4 regions of the Bacillus sp. PK6-013 genome follow, and region 2 is predicted to be linked to each of the others. Evidence: predicted binding sites of a transcription regulator. Region 2 holds the regulator's gene; each other region holds the start of a gene.
The links. Region 2 encodes Rex, which represses fermentation and respiration genes when NADH is low (regulators of the CRP and FNR family bind a similar motif). Its sites were predicted from a motif close to TTGTGAAATATTTCACAA; they were not measured.
Positions count from the first base shown of each region.

Region 1 (5,085 bases), 860 kb from region 2:
CCGATTAAAATGGCTCCCGCCCCCGCTCCTGAAGCCATGTCGCTTGCAAGGTTGAAGGCGCCCCCGCCGATCATCGATCCGATGACAAGCGCGATAAGTGCAAACAGCCCAAGTTTCTTTTCTTCCGCCATTTTTGTCACCTCATTCGGTTTAGAATGGAAAAGGGAATGAGCCCCTTTTCCTGTCAGTCAAGATCGCCGAGTGTCGCTGCCATGACAGCTTTAATTGTGTGCATGCGGTTTTCAGCTTCATCGAACACTTTAGAGTGTTTGCTGCGGAACACTTCGTCCGTCACTTCCATTTCTTTAAGGCCGTGCTGATCGTAAACGTTTTGTCCGTAAGTTGTATGAAGGTCGTGGAAGGCAGGCAGACAGTGCAGGAAGATGACGTTATCGTTTCCTGTTTTCTTGACGAGATCCATATTCACTTGATAAGGCTTGAGCAGTTTGATCCTTTCAGCGAACTTGTCTTCTTCTCCCATGGATACCCAGACGTCCGTATACAGAACGTCGGCTCCGGACACGGCTTCATCTGTATCGCTTGTGACGGTGATTTTTCCGCCGGATTCTTCGGCGAACGCTTCCGCCATTTTAACGATGTCTTGATCAGGGAACAGCTCTTGAGGCGAGCAGATTCTCACGTCCATGCCGACTTTGGCGCCGCCGATGAGCAGGCTGTTTGCGACGTTGTTACGGCCGTCGCCGATATAGGTGAGTTTGATCCCTTTTACGCGTCCCGTATGTTCTTTCACTGTCATAAAGTCCGCAAGCATCTGCGTCGGATGCCATAAATCGGTCAGCCCGTTCCATACCGGCACACCGGAATGCTCTGCCAGGGAAATCACTTTTTCATGTTCAAATCCGCGGAATTCAATTCCGTCGAACATGCGGCCGAGAACTTTGGCTGTGTCTTCGATCGATTCTTTTTTGCCGAGTTGAATGTCGTCTTTTCCCAAATATTCGGGATGCGCACCGAGGTCGATACAGGCTGTCGTGAAAGCGCAGCGCGTTCTTGTAGAAGGCTTTTCAAACAGCAAAGCGATGTTTTTACCTTCCAAATAGCGATGCTTGATGCCTTGCGCTTTTTTTTCTTTTAATTTTTGGGCGAGATCGAGCAAATAGAGGATTTCTTCTTCGGAAAAATCTTTTTCAGCTAAGTAGCTTCTGCCTTTTAAATCAATCGTTTGGTTCATGGATCTCTCTCCTTTTTCTTTAGGTTTGGCTATTTCACATCTTCGCGATAGAGCGGCATGCTCATGCAGCGCGGGCCGCCGCGTCCTCTTGAAAGCTCCCCGCTCGGGATTTCGATAACTTTAATGCCCTGTTCTCTCAAACATTCGTTAGAAATGTAATTCCGGTCATAGGTGACGACGACACCAGGAGCGATCGCGAGTGTATTGGAACCGTCATTCCACTGCTCTCTGGCTGAAGCGATTTCGTCTCCGCCGCCGCAGAAGATCAAGTTGACATCTGAAAGGCCGAGCGTTCTTTTTAGCACTTCCGGCAGATTGTGTTCTTCAGTCGTACGAATGTCGTCTGCCGTTTCCCCTCTCTCAAGAACGAAGATCCGCATGTCTCCTTCAGGCCCCTGGATGGCGGGATGGATCGTGAATTGATCTCGGTCAACCATCGTGAAGACGGTATCTAAATGCATAAAGGCTCTGCTCTTCGGTATTTCGACGGCCAGTACGCGGCGAATCCGGCTCTGCCGCTGAAATAAGTTCCGGACAAGACGCTCGATCGCCTGAGCCGTTGTCCGTTCTGATACCCCGATCGCTACGGTATCTTCATTTAAGACAAGCTCATCTCCGCCTTCGATATTGAATTTGAAATCACGGTCAAGCCAAACCGGAATCTCATGCCCTTTAAAACGCGGGTGGTGATTGATAATGTAGCGCATAAACAGCGACTCTCTCCTGCGAGCAGGCTCTTTCATTTTGTTGATGGTCAGTCCGCTTCCGATGGCGGCCGCCGGATCTCTTGTGAAGTAAAGGTTTGGCATCGGATCGAGATAAAATGGATAATGGTCTTCCATCAGCTCATGAAGATGCGATTTCTTTTCGCGTTCCAGCTCATTTTTTCGAATCCCGCTCATCACATGTTCGACCATCGAATCGGCGTCAAAGGTGAGCAAGAACTCTTTCAGTCTGTCGTAAGCGCCGTTGATATCTGCTTTGCTTTCCGTTAACAGCTCATCGATAAACCGCTCGCGGATGAAAGCGTCATCCAGGGCTTCAGCCGTCAGCTTTTCTAAATAAAGAACTTCAACTCCCTGTTTCTTTAACGTTTCTGCAAATTGGTCATGCTCTTTTTGCACCGCTGGCAAAAAGGGAATATCGTCAAAGAGAAGCCTTTCCAGATATTCGGGTGTGAGGTTTTCCAGTTCCCGACCGGGCCGCTTCAGCATGACGGTTTTCAAAGGGCCGATTTCAGAGTAAACGTGTATCGGTGTTGTCATGATCATCCCGCCTCCTAAGCTCTTTTTGTTACATGTACAGCTTAAAACAGGAAGGAAAAGCTCGATGTGAAAGCGATAACAACGAAAACGTGATATATTTCACATGTTTTTTGATGAAGCAAAAACAAAAATGAATAATTATGATAAATCGAAAATGAGTCCTTGCAGGAGCAGAGAATAGAACGTATAAAACGTGTATATTTTTAAAGGGGATTTTTTGAAAAAATTTTTTTTGAGGGAAAAAAAGCTGATCCGGATGGCCGGATCAGCATAAGTGATCACAAAATGATTGGGCTGCCTCAGGCGATTGGGAAATCACAAGGCATGTATCGTTCCCGCATATACAGCCCAGCATTTCCGGGCTTCCCAGCTTATCAAGAAGGACGCCGATGGCATGGGCGTTGCCGGGCATTGTTTTAATAATGATCAAGTTGTCCGTCCGATGCACATGAAGGACAACGTCGGAGATTTTATCTTTTAATATTTTGGAAGGGTTGATGGATAAGGAAGCATTTGTCGTGTAGACAAGCTTTCCGTTTTCACCGGGCTGTTTCACAAGATACATTTCTTTAATATCGCGGGAAATGGTAGACTGCGAAACGGCGATGCCCCGTTTTTCCAGCAGGGATGCCAGCTGTTCCTGATTTTCTACCGGATGTTCGAGAATGGTTTGCTTGATGAGCCATTGCCGTTTTTGTTTGTTCATAAAAGCGCCTCCCAGGCAAAACACGTATATCTATTATTATAGGACGGTTTTATCGTCGGCAGATGGAAGCTATTTTACAAAAAAACAAATCTTTCAGGCTGTTAAAGGGGTTGATAGACCCCAAAATTTCACTTATAATGCTTGAAGATGACAAATTGATAACAGAGAAAAGGTGGTTTTCTAGGGTTCCGCAGTGGGTTCCGCGCTGGTCTGGTCCGAGAGAAAACACATAGCGAAGATATCGTTATGACACGGTGGGATAAAAGCCCAGGAGTTTTTGCTCTTAATCAAAGAGCTTCTCTCCGGGGCTTTTTTACTTTTTACAGGAAATCGACTACGAATAAGGAAGGGGATGCAGTTTTATGAAAAAGAAAGCAATGGATATGATCCTGATTGTTATAGGCGCATTTTTCTTTGCGTTAGCCGTGAATCTGTTCGCCATCCCGAATGACTTGGGAGAAGGCGGCGTCACGGGGATCACGCTGATTTTATACTACGTTTTTGAATGGTCTCCGGGCATCACAAACTTTGTGCTGAATGGCATTCTTCTGATTATCGGCTATCGCTTTTTGGATAAAAAAACGACGATTTATACCATCATTGCGGTGGCGGCCAATTCATTTTTTCTGCATGTTACTGAAGATTGGACGGTGCCGGCTGATGAAGTGATCATCAGCACGATCTTTGCCGGGGTATTTGCCGGCGTCGGCATCGGCATGATCATCCGTGTCGGCGGAACCACTGCCGGGTCTGCGATTCTCGCGAGAATCGCCAATAAATATTTCGACTGGAACATCAGCTATGCCTTGCTGATGATCGATTTAGTTGTCGTGTTCAGTTCCTACTTTATCATTGGTGCTGAAAAGCTGATGTTTACGATTGTCATGCTGTACATCGCCACAAAGGTCATGGATTTCATTATCGAAGGGCTCAACACGAAAAAAGCGATCACGATCATTTCTGAGCATAAAAACGAGATCGCCGCGCAGGTCAATACCTTGATGGACCGCGGCGTCACGATATTAACGGGACGCGGACACTATACGGGCGATTCCAAAGAAATTCTATACATTGTCATTAATAAACAAGAGCTGTCCATGCTCAAGAAAATTATAAGAAGCACAGATAAAAAAGCATTTGTCATCATCCACGATGTCAGGGATGTATTCGGCGAGGGATTTGTTGATATTTCAAAATAGGGGAAGGCTGCCGGCAGATGGCCGGGAGACTTTTTGTATTCATCGGGTCGTGATTAGGGACAGATCGTCTGCTGGTTGGACGAATACGTGATCATTCACACTGCAAGTTTTATGCAGAAACCGGTTTCTGTGGTAAGGTAGATTGTGGCATGAATTTCATTAATATAGAAATCCGCTTGCTGAAGTAAAGGAGGTCTATTATTTTTGGAACAGGAAGACAAAAAACCAATTGATGTGAAAAGCCGAATGTTCTTTAGAGTATGGGCTTTTGCGGGGACGGCAGGTTTCGGATTGGTCGGAGTGTGGCTCTTTTATGAAGCAATAAAACTCGAATCGAAATATTCATTGCTTTACCTGGGAGTCGGACTTTTCGGGATCATCTATGGTTTGATTACTTTTCTAATGATATTTCCGGCATTCACGAAAAAAGGAAACATCATCTTCAGCATGATCGAGGGAGAAGGCGGGCGGCTGTTCTCAGGGAAGAAATCTGTATTGTTCAAGGACATTAAAAGCATTAAAATGGCGCAGCACCGCTTCAGCCCGAAAGGCATTTTCTTTATGGATATACTGATAGAGACGCGCGGGAACGGCATGGTGCGGATTCCGACGTACAACATTCTTCCTGAACCGGCATTTTATAAAGCGGTCGAGCTATACATTCTGCCCTATATGACGGAGGAAGCGCGTGCGGACTGGATCGGCCGGTTCACAGAAGCGCAA
Region 1 is NZ_CP096417.1:213,347-218,431, forward strand. It holds gene arcD (arginine-ornithine antiporter) at 1-131, opposite strand, end outside; gene argF (ornithine carbamoyltransferase) at 185-1,192, opposite strand; gene arcA (arginine deiminase) at 1,222-2,457, opposite strand; gene argR (arginine repressor) at 2,723-3,163, opposite strand; guanidine-I (ykkC/yxkD leader) riboswitch at 3,333-3,439, shown strand; gene M1E03_RS01035 (YitT family protein) at 3,526-4,362, shown strand; gene M1E03_RS01040 (YfjD family protein) at 4,567-5,085, shown strand, end outside.
Region 1: a site for Rex is predicted at 2,545-2,562, ahead of arcA (arginine deiminase). Genes of this name have one in related genera too.

Region 2 (5,085 bases):
CGATTCCGCTGGCAGTTTTTTCTTCAGACTCAACGAGCTCAATGACAACGCGATCACCTAATGGCTTTAACAATGAAACAACCTCCTCAATATTTTCATATGTAATTTTAGCACTCGCACTAGGTGAGTGCTAACACAATTCTTATAATAAAGAATCTCCCAGGCAATTTCAAGTGATAAGGTCAAATTTTTTTGCGCTTACATTTCTCCGCATGTCCTTATCATCCTATAATTTAAAAAGAGTGTGTTACAATAAACATAGTCTGAATTAGATTTTTAGAAAAGGAGTACATAAAGCTTGAGAAAACAATACTGGTTTATTATATTGGCATACGTTCTCATGCAATTGTCGGCCGCTGTCGGCTTGCCTCTTCTTTACTTTTTGGGAGTGGGCAAAGGACAGCCAAAGGCTGAAGCCCAGCTTACATTGACAGGCGTCTGGTCTGTCATCGCGTTTACCCTCTGTCTCGTTATCGTGCTGCTGATTTTGCGGACGGTGCCGAAGACGACGCTTCGCAACCGCCCGAAAGCATCGGTTGGAGCGTCAATCGGATGGGCGGTAGCCGGCGTTTTTCTCGCTTTGTTTTCGCAGTCAATTGCCGCTTCGATCGAAATGTACTTGTTCGGGGTCAACCCGGAATCGGAAAATACGCAGCGGATCATGGAAATCATCACCGCATTGCCGCTGATGGTGTTTGTCTCTTCTGTATTCGGACCGATTCTTGAAGAAATCATTTTCAGAAAGATCATTTTCGGTGCAATCTATGAGAAAACGAATTTTTTCATTGCCGCTTTGTTCAGTTCGGTGCTCTTCTCGGTCGTCCATTTGGATTTCAGCCATCTGCTCATTTATACAGCAATGGGATTCACATTCTCCTTTTTATATGTCAGAACCAACCGGATTATCGTGCCTATTTTCGCCCATGTCGCCATGAATACGCTCGTCGTCTTACTGCAGACATTCCGGGAGCCTATTGAAGAATATTTGAAACACGCCGAGAAAATGCAAATGATTATTGGAGGATTTCTATGATGAGAAGCCCTAAATTCTGGGGAGCGATTTATTTATTAACGGGTGTGCTGTTTACATATCTGGCGGCAACCTCGCCCGGAAGCATGTGGTCTTTTTACACGATCCTGCTGATGCTTTTCGCAGCCTATAATATCAGCATTTCCTTTAAAATGTTCGCCCTGGCCGGCAAGATGAAACGAAAAGATCAATAGCCTTTTTTGTGAAGGAAAAGAGCCATTCTGAAAAAGAATGGCTCTTATTTTGTATGGTCGTTCAAAAACGCTTGATTTTCCTCTTGAATCATTGTTTTTTGCGCCTGCCTGTAGGATATTCTTGAAATCACGATACTGATTTCATAAAGAATGAGCAATGGCACTGAGACCATTAAATGCGACAAAAGCTCAGGCGGTGTAATGAGGGCCGCGATGACGAACAACACAAAATATGCGTATTTTCTGATTTTCGCCAAAAACATCGGCGTCACGAGGCCGAGCCTTGTGATAAACATGATGACCACAGGCATCTGAAACAATAAGCCAAAAGGAAGCGTCAACTGAAGCAGAAACTGAAAATATTCGTGTATTCCGATGACCTGGTTGACATTCAGATCATCTGAGACTCTCGTCATAAAGTCCACGACAAACGGAAATAAAATAAAGTAAGAAAAGGCAATGCCGCCTAAAAAAAGAATAATCGATATCGGAATATAGCTGAGCGTCACTTTTCGTTCCTTTTCATACAGCCCCGGGCTGATGAAAGCCCACAGCTGGTATAAAACAAGCGGCGAAGTCAAGACGGCGCCGATGATGAAAGCGAACTGCACGTACACAAATAAAGGATCGGTCAGCTTGAACGCGTTGAGCGTCAGCAGCTTCGCTTCATCCGTCTGCTGCAGATAGATAATCAGCGGCTTTGCCAATAAAAAGCCTGCCGCAACAAATAAAACAAAAAAGAAAAAAGTGATCACAAGCCGTCTGCGTAGTTCTGTGATATGTTCTATCAGCGACATTTCTCTTTCCTTCATAAATGTCATCCTATCCTACTGATCTTCTTTCTTTTTATCGGAATCGTCGTCAGCCAAACCTTTTGTCGCATTCTTAAACTCCCTCAGCGTGTTTCCCGCTGCTCTTCCCAGCTCGGGAAGTTTTTTCGGGCCGAATATCAAAAGCGCCACCACGACAATTAAAATAAAGCTTCCAGGACCGATTGGCATAAAGCCTGCCCCCTTTCCTTTATTTTTCGTTTTCCGTTTTACTTTTCCTGCATTGAATAATGTTTCATGAAATACACCAGCGACTGAAGTTCAACCGCCAAATCTATATGATGAATGCGAATGTGTTCCGGCACATTCAAGCGGGCCGGCGTGAAATTAAGAATGCCTTTAATGCCAAGCTCCACCAGCCTGTCTGTAATCGACTGTGCGGCTTGAGCCGGTACCGTCAAAATGGCGACGGGGATATCATCCGTCATATGCTCTTCAAGTCTATTCAGATCATAGACGGGAACACCGCCGACCTCGGTTCCGATTTTTTCCTCATTGATGTCAAACGCCATGGCGATTTTTGTATTATTATTTTTGATAAAATTGTAATGGAGAAAGGCTGTCCCCAAATTCCCCACGCCAATGAGCGTTACGTTCGTCATTTCATCCTGATCAAGCGTCTTTCTGAAAAAGGACAGCAAATAATTGACATTGTAGCCGTATCCTTTTTTTCCGAGCGCGCCGAAGTACGAGAAGTCCCTGCGGATGGTCGCAGAATCGACTTTGACGGCATCGCTCAGCTCAGCGGAAGATACACGCTGTTTTCCGGATGCATGAAGGTTTTTTAAAAAACGATAATATAATGGCAACCGTTTCGCTGTCGCTTGCGGAATTTTTGAATGATCCATGTTCATAAACTAATCCTCCATGTCTACATCAGCTTTTTCCCTTTTATAGTCACCGTTTTTCCCGCCTGTCTTTTCGAGAAGAAAGGTCGGTCCTATCACCATTCCCTTATCCGCCGCTTTGCACATGTCATATACGGTCAGCGCACATACGGAGGCCGAAGTTAACGCTTCCATTTCCACACCTGTGCTCCCTTTGGTCTTCACTTTAGATTGAATATGCAGGATGCTCTTCTGTTCTTTCTCCTCCCAGCGAAAGGCGATGTCGACTCCTTTCAGAGCGATCGGATGGCACATCGGGATGATGGCGGATGTCTGTTTTGCGGCCATGATTCCGGCCACTTGCGCCACCGACAATACATCGCCTTTTCCGATTTCCCGGTTTTTGATTTTTTCATGTACTGTTCGATTCATAGACACGCTTGAAACAGCCGCAGCTGTGCGTACTGAAGCTTCCTTTTCGCTTATATCAACCATCTTGGCTCTGCCTTGTTCATTAAAATGTGTAAACTCATTCATGTTCTGAACTCTCCTTATAACGATCATACACTATTTTTTTCATTCTGTCTTTTTCTTTGGCTAAAATCTTCCAGACTTCACTTAATTGTTTGCTGACTGCGCAGTGATAGGCTACACTTAAAATAGCAGACAAGAGGTGAAAGATCATGATGATTTTACAAGTGAACCAACTTTCAAAATCGTTTGGAGCCGATACGATTTTAACGAATATAAAACTCGAAGTCAGATCTCGGGACCGGATTGCGATCGTCGGACGCAACGGCGCCGGAAAATCGACTCTTCTAAAGATTATCGCAGGAAAACTTTCATATGAAAAGGGGGACATCATCAAGCCGAAAGATTTGACGATGGGCTACCTTGACCAGCATTCCGGCCTCGATTCCAAGCTGACGCTCAAAGAGGAATTGCTGTCGGTATTTGATTTTCTAAAAAAAATGGAAAAAGAAATGCGCGCGATCGAGGAAAAGATGGCGCAGGCCGGACCGGACATGCTTGAATCATTGATGAAGACGTATGACAGGCTTCAGCAGGAGTTCAAGGACAAAGGCGGCTACCAATATGAGGCAGAGGTCAGATCCGTCATGCACGGGCTCGGCTTTGCGGGGTTTGACGACTCCGTCCGCGTCCAGGACTTAAGCGGAGGTCAAAAAACAAGGCTTGCCCTCGGAAAAATGCTTTTGACAAAACCCGACCTCCTCATTTTGGACGAACCGACAAACCACTTGGATATCGATACCCTGACATGGCTTGAACAATATTTGCAAAATTACAGCGGAGCGATTTTAATCGTTTCCCATGACAGGTACTTTCTTGACAAAGTGGTTACCCAAGTTTACGAGATCAGCCGGTCCCAAAGCAAAAAATATACCGGGAACTACAGCTCTTATCTCCAATTAAAAGCCGAACAGCTGGAAAAGGAAACAAAGCTTTATGAAAAGCAGCAGGACGAAATCGCCAAGCTGCAGGAGTTCGTCGACCGGAATCTGGCCAGAGCTTCGACGACGAAACGGGCGCAGAGCAGACGAAAGCAGCTTGAACGGATGGAGATCATGGATAAACCGCTCGGAGATGAAAAGTCGGCGTCTTTCCGCTTTGAAATTACAAGGCAAAGCGGAAACGATGTACTGCGGGTGGAAGACTTGACAGTAAGCTATCAGGAGCAGCCCCCGCTGCTCCGTTCATTGAACTTTCGCATTACCCGCGGGGAAAGCGTTGCACTGGTCGGACCGAACGGAATCGGCAAGTCAACCCTTTTAAAAGCATTGATTCAAAAGCTGCAGCCGGTATCGGGAACAATCGCGACAGGCTCCCATGTCTCAATCGGCTACTATGACCAGGAACAGGCTGAATTGACGTCGTCAAAACGCGTGCTTGACGAGCTTTGGGACGATTATCCGGAAATGAATGAAAAGGATATCCGGACCTGCCTCGGCAACTTCCTGTTTTCGGGAGAAGACGTATTAAAACCTGTACACGCGTTAAGCGGCGGCGAAAAAGCAAGGCTTGCCCTCGCCAAGCTGATGCTCCAAAAAGCGAACTTCCTTATTCTTGATGAGCCGACAAACCATCTCGACCTGGACAGCAAGGAAGTCTTGGAGAACGCTTTGATCGATTACCCGGGAACGATATTATTTGTGTCCCATGACCGCTATTTTATCAACCGGATC
Region 2 is NZ_CP096417.1:3,637,459-3,642,543, forward strand. It holds gene groES (co-chaperone GroES) at 1-73, opposite strand, end outside; gene M1E03_RS18355 (CPBP family intramembrane glutamic endopeptidase) at 299-1,033, shown strand; gene M1E03_RS18360 (YdiK family protein) at 1,033-1,224, shown strand; gene tatC (twin-arginine translocase subunit TatC) at 1,269-2,045, opposite strand; gene M1E03_RS18370 (twin-arginine translocase TatA/TatE family subunit) at 2,052-2,225, opposite strand; gene M1E03_RS18375 (redox-sensing transcriptional repressor Rex) at 2,264-2,908, opposite strand; gene moaC (cyclic pyranopterin monophosphate synthase MoaC) at 2,912-3,418, opposite strand; gene M1E03_RS18385 (ABC-F family ATP-binding cassette domain-containing protein) at 3,565-5,085, shown strand, end outside.

Region 3 (5,085 bases), 1.4 Mb from region 2:
GATCGCGAATGCTGAGATGGCTGGATATCGATCACCTTCCCGTTTTTCAGCAGCCTTTTGATGATCGGAAGGGGTACCCCGAGAAACATAGGAAGATTTTTCAGAAACAATAAGTAGTCAAACCGGTCCATGGTATATCCTCCTTCTATATATTAGCATTTAGTATAAAGCGCCGGGCTGGAGGGCGCAGTGATTTATTTCACACGCCTGTATGCAAAATGTCACTGTGTAAAAAAGACGAAACTTTTATAATGTAATAGAAAAGAAGGGAGGATTCGTGATGAAAGTGTTCATACCGAAGCAGCACGGCGCCTGGGCGATGCTTGTCATCCCGTTTGTTCTCGGCATGTTCGCCGGGGGCGCGGATGTAAAGCATATTCCGCTGTTCTGCGGATGGCTGTTTCTATATCTAGCGGCATTTCCGGCTACGATGATGGTGAAGAAGAAAAATATCGTTTACTATCAAAAATGGGTTCTCATCTACGGCATTCCGGCCATCGTTTTCCTGCTTATTTCGGTCTGGCTGGAGCCGCGGCTCGTTTTTCTAGGGCTGCCGCTGTTTCCGCTCTTTCTCATCAATCTTTATTATGCGAAAAGAAACAACGACAGGGCGCTTTTAAATGATATTGCTGCAATCCTTGTTTTCAGCGCGGGCGGGCTTGCAAGCTTCTGGATGGGAGCGGGGAAGCTTGATGGTGAAGCATTGTTTGTTTTTATCCAGTCCGCTTTGTTTTTCACAGGGAGCGCCTTTTATGTCAAGTCGATGATCCGCGAAAAGAAAAACAATCGGTTTAAACTTTATTCATGGGGATACCACGTATTCCTGCCGTTCATCTCGCTGGCCGCGGGGGCAGGATGGGCCGTGCTTGGTGTAGTGCCGAGCAGTTTCAGAGCGTGGTTTTTACATGGAAAGAAACTGTCGATTAAGACAATCGGAATCTCAGAGCTGGTGAATGCCTGTTTCTTTATGGCCGTGTTGATCGTTTTTCTGCTGCAAACGTAAAAAACAAGGACACTGTGCTTCATGTCCTTGTTTGTTTTCGTTTTTTCAGTCGATATTGCAGATGTCGAGCGGGCAGTTTTCACAGTCGATTTCGCGTTTTAAATAGTTGAGCTGATGAATGACGATTTTTCCCGATTCCTCAATTGAAATGACACCGTTCTTCCGGAGGTCGCTCAGCATGCGGTTGATGCTCTCCCTTGCGGCGGCGCAGAATTTCGCCAAGTCCTGGTTCGTCAGCACAATATTGATGAGAATCCCGTCGCTTCTTGTGATGCCGTAGCTGTTTGCGAGACGGATCAAGGTGGAGTAGAGCGCGCCTTTTTTACCATTCAGCAAAAGGTCGCGGATTTTCGATTGAATCTTTCGCAAATGCGTGCTCATCCATTTCATAAACTCAAACGTCATTGCACCGTTTTGAATGAGTTCTTTTTCAAGCTTATCTTTATTGATGACCAACACTTCGCCATCAGAGAGGATCTTTGCGCTCAGCATATATTTCGCATCTTCTGTAAAAAGCGTAAGCTCCCCGACAATATCATTTTTTTTGCACATTCTGAGTGTCAGTTCTTTGCCATCGGACGTCAATTTGCCGATTTGGACAAGTCCCGACTGAATAAGATACAGTTCCTCCGCATCCATCCCTTCTTGAAAAAGGAATGTGTCCTGCCTGATTTTTCGTCGTGTACTGATTGATTCCAGCAAGTGATGCAGATCGTCTGAGAGCAAATCTGTGTCTGATTTTCTAACAGAAATATTCATTGAGCGTCACCCCTTTAGCAGTTCTTATTTTAACGTTAAATAAGGCTGAGTGACCTTTTAAATATAAACAATATTGTGAACTTATGAATAAAGTCCCAAAAAAGAGCCTGAGCACATCAGCTCAAGGCTCCTTTTGCAGGAAAGGTTTATAAATGGTTCGTCTTCGTTTTGGTCGATGTTTTGCTCACTTCCTGAAAATACATCCAGACCACGATCACAAAGCTGGCAAGGGCTGCTTCTGACAGCGCCATGAATCCGATCGCATAATGGCCGGTTGCCTGAAAAACGCTTGACAGGATGAGTGGCGGGAAGAATCCTCCCAAGCCGCCCATCGCTGATACAATCCCATTGACGATGCCGGCCTGATTTGAAAAATAAAGCGGCACAAGCTTAAAGATGATCCCGTTTCCAAGACCGGCGCACACGGCAACGGTTAATACCCCAAATCCGTAAAGTCCGAGGCTGGGTGAAAAGGCCAATAAAATCCCTGACAAGGTACAGCCGGCAAATACATACATCAACAGCTTCAGCGGGTTGAATTTGTCCGCGAGCCAGCCGCCGACAGGCCTCAGAAAAGTTGCGACAGCGATAAATCCGGCGGTTCTAAGCCCTGAATCAACGGGATCAAGCCCGAAGTGATTAACAAGAAAGTTCGGAAGATAAATCGTAAACGCGACGAAAGATCCGAATGTAATGAAGTAAAACAAGCTTAAAAACCATAATGTCTGATTTCGGTAGACTGCCTTCATTTGCTCTGTTACAGAAACCGTCACTTTTGTTTCTTTTCGATCTCCAAGGATAAAGTTCAATAAAGCGAATACGGCGACTAACACGATGTACATCCGCACCGTATTTTCCCACCCGGCTGTCTTTGCTACGACAGGAGCGGCAAACGTGGTAATCGCTGTACCGACGTTCCCGGCGCCGTAGATCCCATTGACAAACCCGTGTTTTTCTTTAGGGTAGTATTTCGGCAATGATGTGACCCCGATGGAAAAGACCGCTCCGCCGATGCCGAGGAAGAATCCGCCAAGGATCAAGTCGAACAGCGAATCGGCTGTGCTAATCCAAAAAATCGGGAACAGAAGCAGCACAAAGCTGATCATGAATGTGATTCTCGCACCAAATCTGTTTGTGTAGTATCCCAGCGGAATCCTCAGAAGCGAGCCGAGTATGACCGGAATGGCCGTGACAAGGGATATCTCGCTGTCTGTCAGGGCGATGTCCTGCTTAATGTGGGGCATTAAAGAGGAAATCAACACCCAAACCATAAATCCTGCGACTAAACTAAATGACTGCAGCGGTAATTGTATTTTTTGACGATTTACCATTGCGTTTTTGCTCCTTTCAAAGGGAAAAATGAATAAATCAATCAGCATGTTTATCTTACAAAAAGTCTTTTAAAAACATTGTGAATTACGTCACACGGTCATTCGTTTGATTCGTGTTTAATATCGGTAAGTGAGGGATAGTAAACGGATGTAAAAAATAAATGGTTCATTTGCGGACTTTTTCGTTTATCATGAAAATAAAAAAAGGAGTGCCGCTTTTATGTTTATAAAGCTTACGCAAGAAGAAAAACAAGCGATCATCGAGGAAATCAAACGCTTTTATGTTGAAGAAAGGGGAGAAGAGGTTGGAGACATCGCGGCGATTCAAATGTTTGAATTCGTAAAGGAAAAGCTGGGCCCTTACTTTTATAATCAGGCGCTGAAGGACAGCCGCAGAGTCGTGGAAGAGAAGGCAGCGGCGATTGAAGAAGAGCTCTTTGCGCTGGAGCGCCGTCTGTGACAACGCGCTCTCCTTTAGCAAAACCGAAGGGATTGAAAGACCAATGGAGTTTCTGAAGCAATTTATGATTTTCAGCGGGCTGAATGATGAAGAGTTCAAACAAATCGAGCAAATCGCGGTCAAGCGCACCTATCAGCCGAGAATGTTTGTTTTTATGGAAGGGGAAGAGAGGGAAGCGGTATTCTTCATTAAATCCGGTCTTGTTAAAGCCTTTAAAATCGATGAAGACGGCAATGAGCAAGTGATTTCGATTCTGCAAAGCGGGGACATGTTTCCCCATGTCGGCTTTTTTGACCGCTCCCCATACCCGGCAACAGCCGAAGCCGTTCAGGAAACCGAGTTGATCGTAATCCGCATCGCTGATTTTAATGAACTTTTGATGAAATATCCGGAAATGACAATAAAAGTGATGCAAATCATGGGGAAAAAGATTCTCGATTTGCAAGAGCGGATCCAGGGTTTTATTTCAAAAGATGTCCAGCACCGCTTGACGCATGTATTAATGAAGCTCGCTGCAGAACACGGCATTCCTCAAGAAAAAGGTGTCTACATCAGCCTGCCCATTACCAATCAGGATTTTGCGAACATGGTCGGAACGTCAAGGGAAACGATTAACCGCACGTTAAATGAAATGAAAAAGAAAAATCTGCTGACAGCTGACAGGAGCGGAATTTTCATACATGATACAGACTGGCTGAACGGCTGCAATTGAAGGATAAGATGAAGGCTTTCCATTGAACAACAGATGGAAAGCCTGTTTTTATTTTGTTCACAAATCCGCCATTATTTAAGTGATCTGGTTCACAACCGGTGTGCTGCATATCCAGTATCTTAGGACATGCAAAATCAAAAAAGGAGTGAACCGCAATGGAAGTTCAAAGAAAGACGGTGCCCGTTAAAAAAGCATCGAAAAACGGTTTTTTGAAATCTGTTCTCGTCTTTACTTTAATCGTTAGTTTTTCGGTGCTGCTTTTGGGAGGCTATTGGATCTTCAAAGGACTTGCACCAAGACCAGTTGAAGTGTCCGGGCCAAACGGAGAGGTGCTCATGACCAAATCGTCCATTTCAGGCGGTCAGGCCGTATTTCAAAAATACGCGCTGATGGATTATGGCACGATTTTGGGGCACGGATCTTACATGGGGCCTGATTACACGGCCGAAGCCCTGAAAATCTATACGGAAGGGATGCAGGATTTTAAGGCGGAGGCACGATACGGCAAGCGCTTTAAACAACTTTCAGATGAAAAGCAGTCCACCATCCGGAATCAAGTCATCCGCGAAATGAGAAAAAACCGTTATAATCGCGCGTCAGATACATTGAAGCTGACAGATGCGCAGGTTTATGGATTGCAGCAAGTGCGTGATCATTACCGCAATGTCTTTACAAAAGGAGACGGTTGGGGGCTTGAGCCCGGTTTAATTAAAGAAAGCCACATGCCTAAACGCGACAGAGCGTGGGTTGACAGCGAAGACCAAATCACGCAGATCTCCGATTTTATCTTCTGGACGGCATGGCTTTCCAGTACATTAAG
Region 3 is NZ_CP096417.1:2,278,865-2,283,949, reverse strand. It holds gene M1E03_RS11400 (cyclic nucleotide-binding domain-containing protein) at 1-131, opposite strand, end outside; gene M1E03_RS11395 (YwiC-like family protein) at 281-1,003, shown strand; gene M1E03_RS11390 (Crp/Fnr family transcriptional regulator) at 1,049-1,762, opposite strand; gene M1E03_RS11385 (nitrate/nitrite transporter) at 1,909-3,093, opposite strand; gene M1E03_RS11380 (DUF2164 domain-containing protein) at 3,314-3,553, shown strand; gene M1E03_RS11375 (Crp/Fnr family transcriptional regulator) at 3,597-4,265, shown strand; gene M1E03_RS11370 (nitric-oxide reductase large subunit) at 4,421-5,085, shown strand, end outside.
Region 3: a site for Rex is predicted at 3,172-3,189, ahead of M1E03_RS11385 (nitrate/nitrite transporter). Genes of this name have one in related genera too.

Region 4 (5,085 bases), 1.4 Mb from region 2:
TTTATTGATTATGAAGACGTTAATTCCCGATAAACCGTTTCTAATTCTTCCATTGTCAGATCTCCGTATGCGCATTTAATCACGGCATCTGCGAATTCATCATAGTCGTCATCTGTTGAAAAACCTTGCTGGAGCGTTTTGGCGTAAAGCTCGATTTGTTTTTTTCGCTTTTCAATGTCTTCCTCTTTGCCTGCGTAATCAGGTCCATTGATCGTGTCGTAGTTTTCCTTGACAAGCATCATGTATTGCTGCAATGTTTCATTCATACATCCATCTCCTTTCATGTTTACAAAAATATTCCTCATTCCTTCCATTATAATATATACGAAAACGGACACCAAATTCGGTGTCCGTTAATGTGCCGTTATTTAGGTTCAGCGCCCCAAATCAGTTTTCCATTCTCATACAACGTGATTTTTTTCGTATTTTTAAATGTGTTTGAACCTGAAGAAAATGAATAGTCGCCGCTTTGGGCATAATTGCTCCAGTTGTCATTGTGAAGACGGATCTGGATTTCGCCTGTACTTGCACCCGGCGCTAATGTACCGTTTTTAAATCCTACTTCAAGATACGTGTCTGCTCCGTTTACCGCTTTTTTTAATTGGACGAATTTGTGCGTGATTTTGCTGCAGCCGATTTGGGCATAGTCGCAGTCAAAATTTTGTCCTTTGTGATTCGTTTTATACCAATAGCGGACAGTGATTCGATTTAAAGACACGGTTTTTTTGCTGTTGTTTTTAATGTTGAGCTGAGGGCGGATTTGGTTGCCGTTTACATTGTTGTCCCCCGCTCTGTATTGTACTGCTATCGTGTTGGCTGCAGCGCCGCTGTCTTGACCTGGTTTATCCTGATCCTTTTTCTGGTCTTTTTGATCTGACCCTTTCGAATCCGATCCAGAGTCTCCTGACGAACCGTTTGATCCGCTGCGGATGTTTTCCCTGACGAATTTACCTGATGAGGATAAGTCGGATTGAGACCATCCTCCCTTTTTAGAGGCGCCGGAGTTTAAAGCAGCTGACGACTCTTGTTTGTCGCACAAGCTCCAGTTTACCCAGCTGATTTTTTTGCTGTCTAAATATTTCAGCCACTCCCTGGATTGGTCGAGGTAGACACCGCCGTTTCCGGAAGCATCGCTCGTTCCCCATTCTGTGACGAAAATCGGCGCTCCTTTGCTGAGTGCATAGTCTGCTTTATCCCGCAAAGACTGACCGTGCGTACCCGCATAAAAATGGAGCGCGTACATGACATTGCCGTCTTTCAGCTGATTGTCCGCCGCATCGTTGACATCTTGGCTCCAAGTGCCTGTCCCAACGATCACAATATTTTTCGGAGAATTTTTGCGGATCACGGACAAAATGTCTTCAGCGTAAGGTTTAATGTCACGGTTCCAGTTGACATCGCCGTTCGGCTCGTTGGCAATTTCAAAAATGACGTTTGGCGTCTTGCCGTAAAGCCTTGACATTTCGTTGAAAAACTCTTTTGCTTTCGCTTTGTTTTGGTTTGGATTGCCGTCGCTCAGTATGTGCCAGTCGATGATCACATAGATTCCGAGTTCTTTTGCCGCTTCGACGGCTTCCTTCACTTTGTTTTTAACCGACGGATTGTCAATATAGCCGCCTTCACCCGTATACATAGCCGCGCGGAAGACATTGATGCCCCAGTCGTCTCTCAGCCATTTTAACGAGTCTTTGTTGACATAATCGCCATACCACTGCAGCCCGTGTGAACTGATTCCTTTCAGCTGAACCGCTTTTCCTTTTTGATTGACGAGCTGCGTACCTTTCAAGGTGAGCTGTCCGTTTACAGCAACGGGTGTTTGAGAAGCGGCAGACGCTTTAGGTGCGATGATACCGCTGATGCCGAGTGTTGCTACCATGAAGCAGGCGATGAAGACAGAAATGGAACGTTTCATGTATGACATTCTTTTTCCTCCAATGATGTTATTTTCCAAAAACACTTTCTGGCAGACATTTTCACCCCTTTCTTGGCTTGTAGCACGTTACTGATTGTAAAAAAACTATTCATTGATTGTCTATCAACCATATTTCACGTTTTTTTCGTTTTGAAAATCTATCTATTTCCTCTTTTCGTATGAAATGGGAGGTCTGAATGCTAATGATGAAAAGCTAAAAAAGTATGACCGGGGACTTTGTGCTTCCTTTTTCTCTCAATTCAAAATTTTAAAACCTGATTCTTCTTCAAAATAATGTCTTCCCTCTGCCTAAAATGCGGCAACCGGGAAAAAATTGCTGTAAAAAGTTCACAAAGCGGACATGTTCTCTCTGCTGTTTGTGTCACTTTATTGTCAAAAAAATAAAACCATCCGCTTGGAATGGTTTATTTCTTTAAATCAGAGAAAAAGCTGACAAGTTTTGTTGCGACACCGACAAACGTTTCAAGAATCGCCTGTCCACCTGCGACCGATAAAATTAAAATTAACGGGAATATCGTTTTTGGGACAATCAGATACCCGACAGCAATGATCAAAGCGCACCATATCCCTGCGCACCAATAGCAATTCAGCAAATAGCCGAAGTTTGATTTCGGCACTTTTTTCGTTTCTACATGCCCTTGTTCATCAACCGTCTGCTTTTTCTTCATGAACGGTTTCCGGATAAACTCCGTGATCTTGTCAAAAACAATCAAATGAGTTAGCCGGTAACTGGCGAGAATCAGCATCGTAAATGTAAGCCAGGATAAATGCTCCATTGCAGGCCTCCAACATGAAAAGTTATCTATAGCTATTTCCCGATTTCTTCTGACTTATTGCTTTTTTTGTCATTTTTCCCGAATGTGATGTAGATCACGATTTTCCATCGGTGAACCCGTTACATTTAACCCATAGCATAAAAAACACTTCAGGAGGTTTTACAAATGGAAGCAGTATTTGATCAAAACACAAAAACAGGTGATATTGTTACGCGTTTTCCAAGAGCCAGCCGGTTGCTGAAAGAATATCGCATCGACTTTTGCTGCGGGGGCAACCGCCCGATCGGTGAAGCGATAAAAGAACAGGATTTAAATGAAGAAGAGATCTTAGCAAAAATCAATACATTATATCAAGAGACAAAGGCATTGAACGCAAAAGAGACGAACTGGAGTGAAGCCCCGTATTCACAGCTGATCGACCATGTGATTCATACGCACCATGCTTACCTGTATGAGGTGCTTCCTGAACTATCAGGCTTTGTCACAAAAGTCTACCGGGTTCACGGCATCCATCATCCGGAACTCGCCCAGGTCCATCAATTGTTCCATCAGCTGAAAACTGAACTGGAACACCATCTCTTTCAGGAAGAGGAACTCATTTTCCCGAAAGTGACGGCCTATGAAGAGACGCGATCAATGGACAGCCTGGCAGAAGCGGTTCAGGCGATCGACGTCCTTGAACAAGAGCATGAAGCCGCAGGCAGCATCTTGAAGGAACTGAGAAAAGTGACCAATGACTATACCCTTCCTGAAGGGGCATGCACAACATATACACTGACTTACTTAAAGCTTGATGAATTGGAAACAGATCTTTTTCAGCACATTCACCTGGAAAACAATATTTTGTTCCCGCGGCTTGAAGCGGAAGCCAATCAATAAAATAAAAAGACAGAGGATTTCACTTCCTCTGTCTTTTTGTTTATCTATTCATCTGAAGCAATGTCTTTAACTGGAAGCGCTTCTCCTTCCTGATGCGTCGGTTTGCGGAGATGGAATAATGCTCTGATGCTGAATATGACCAAAATCACGATTCCGGCTAAAAAGATCGTATCCGGCACAGCCCTCCAAGTCAGCAGCGTTTGCACCGTATCCTGCTGTAAAAACTCAGGCGCCCTTGAGCTCCAGTACCCGTCTTCAAACGCTTTTTTCAATTGAAGAAAACCGACCGGCAACAAATTGATAAACACCATTCCGAACAAGCCGATGTTCAGCGACCAGCAGGCTATTTTCAGCCATTTATCATTCCACGCTTCTTTTTTGGCGATATTGCGTAGCGTATACAGCCAGACAGCAATGGCAAACATGCCGTACACGCCCATCATCGCCCCGTGCCCGTGGGCAGGTGTCAGGAACTGGCCGTGCTCAAAATAGCTGACAGCAGGCAGATTGATCAAAAAGCCCAATACCCCTGCACCGACCAGATTCCAGATCGCCGTTGAAATCAAGAACCAGAACGTTGCTTTATACGGGAAATGATGGCCTCCGTCTTTCATCATCTTGTATTGTTCATAAGCTTCCAATACAAGCAGGGTAAGAGGAATCACTTCCAGGCATGAGAAGACGGAACCGAGGCCGATCCAAACTTCGGAAGAACCGTTGTAATAGTAATGATGTCCGATCCCGATGACACCGCTCCCCAGCAGGATCGTCAGTTGAAAATAAAGCGTTCTGACGGTCGATTTTTTCGTAACCAGGTTCATTTGCACGAGCAAAAAGCCGATGACCACGACGGCAAAGACTTCAAAAATCCCTTCCACCCAAAGATGGATAATCCACCACCGCCAAAAATCCGACATTGTAATATTTGTGCCGGGATTAAAGAAAAAGGCTGCACCGTAAAACAGCGGAATGGCGATCGAAGAATAAAACAGCAGATGAATCAAACCGCCTTTATCAGATTCCCGCTTGAGGCCGCTCTTAATGCCTCTGAAAACGATAAACAGCCATATCAGCATGCCGAGTGCGAGAATGACCTGCCAGAAGCGGCCGAGTTCAATATATTCCATTCCTTGGTGGCCGAATAAGAACCAGTTGTTTCCTAAAAGGCCTTTCGCTCCGAGCCATTCGCCAGCCATGCTTCCGCCGACAAGGACGATCAGCGCCCAAAACAGAATATCGACAAGCAGCCCCTGCCTTTTCGGCTCGCGGCCTCCGACAAGCGGCGCTGCATAAATGCCCATACCGAGCCATGAAGTCGCAATCCAGAAGATCGCCAGCTGGAGGTGAAATCCCTTAGATATGCTGAATGGCAACATATCCCTGATCCAATCGATCCCAAAAAAGCTGTCCGGCTCAATATAATAGTGGGCAAGCAAAGCTCCGAACATAGCCTGAACAAAAAACAGCAGCGACACAACGGCGAAATATTTTCCGGTT
Region 4 is NZ_CP096417.1:2,273,543-2,278,627, forward strand. It holds gene M1E03_RS11350 (YnfE family protein) at 9-266, opposite strand; gene M1E03_RS11355 (cellulase family glycosylhydrolase) at 365-1,912, opposite strand; gene M1E03_RS11360 (DUF1360 domain-containing protein) at 2,338-2,709, opposite strand; gene ric (iron-sulfur cluster repair di-iron protein) at 2,875-3,588, shown strand; gene M1E03_RS11370 (nitric-oxide reductase large subunit) at 3,633-5,085, opposite strand, start outside.
Region 4: a site for Rex is predicted at 2,792-2,809, ahead of ric (iron-sulfur cluster repair di-iron protein). Genes of this name have one in related genera too.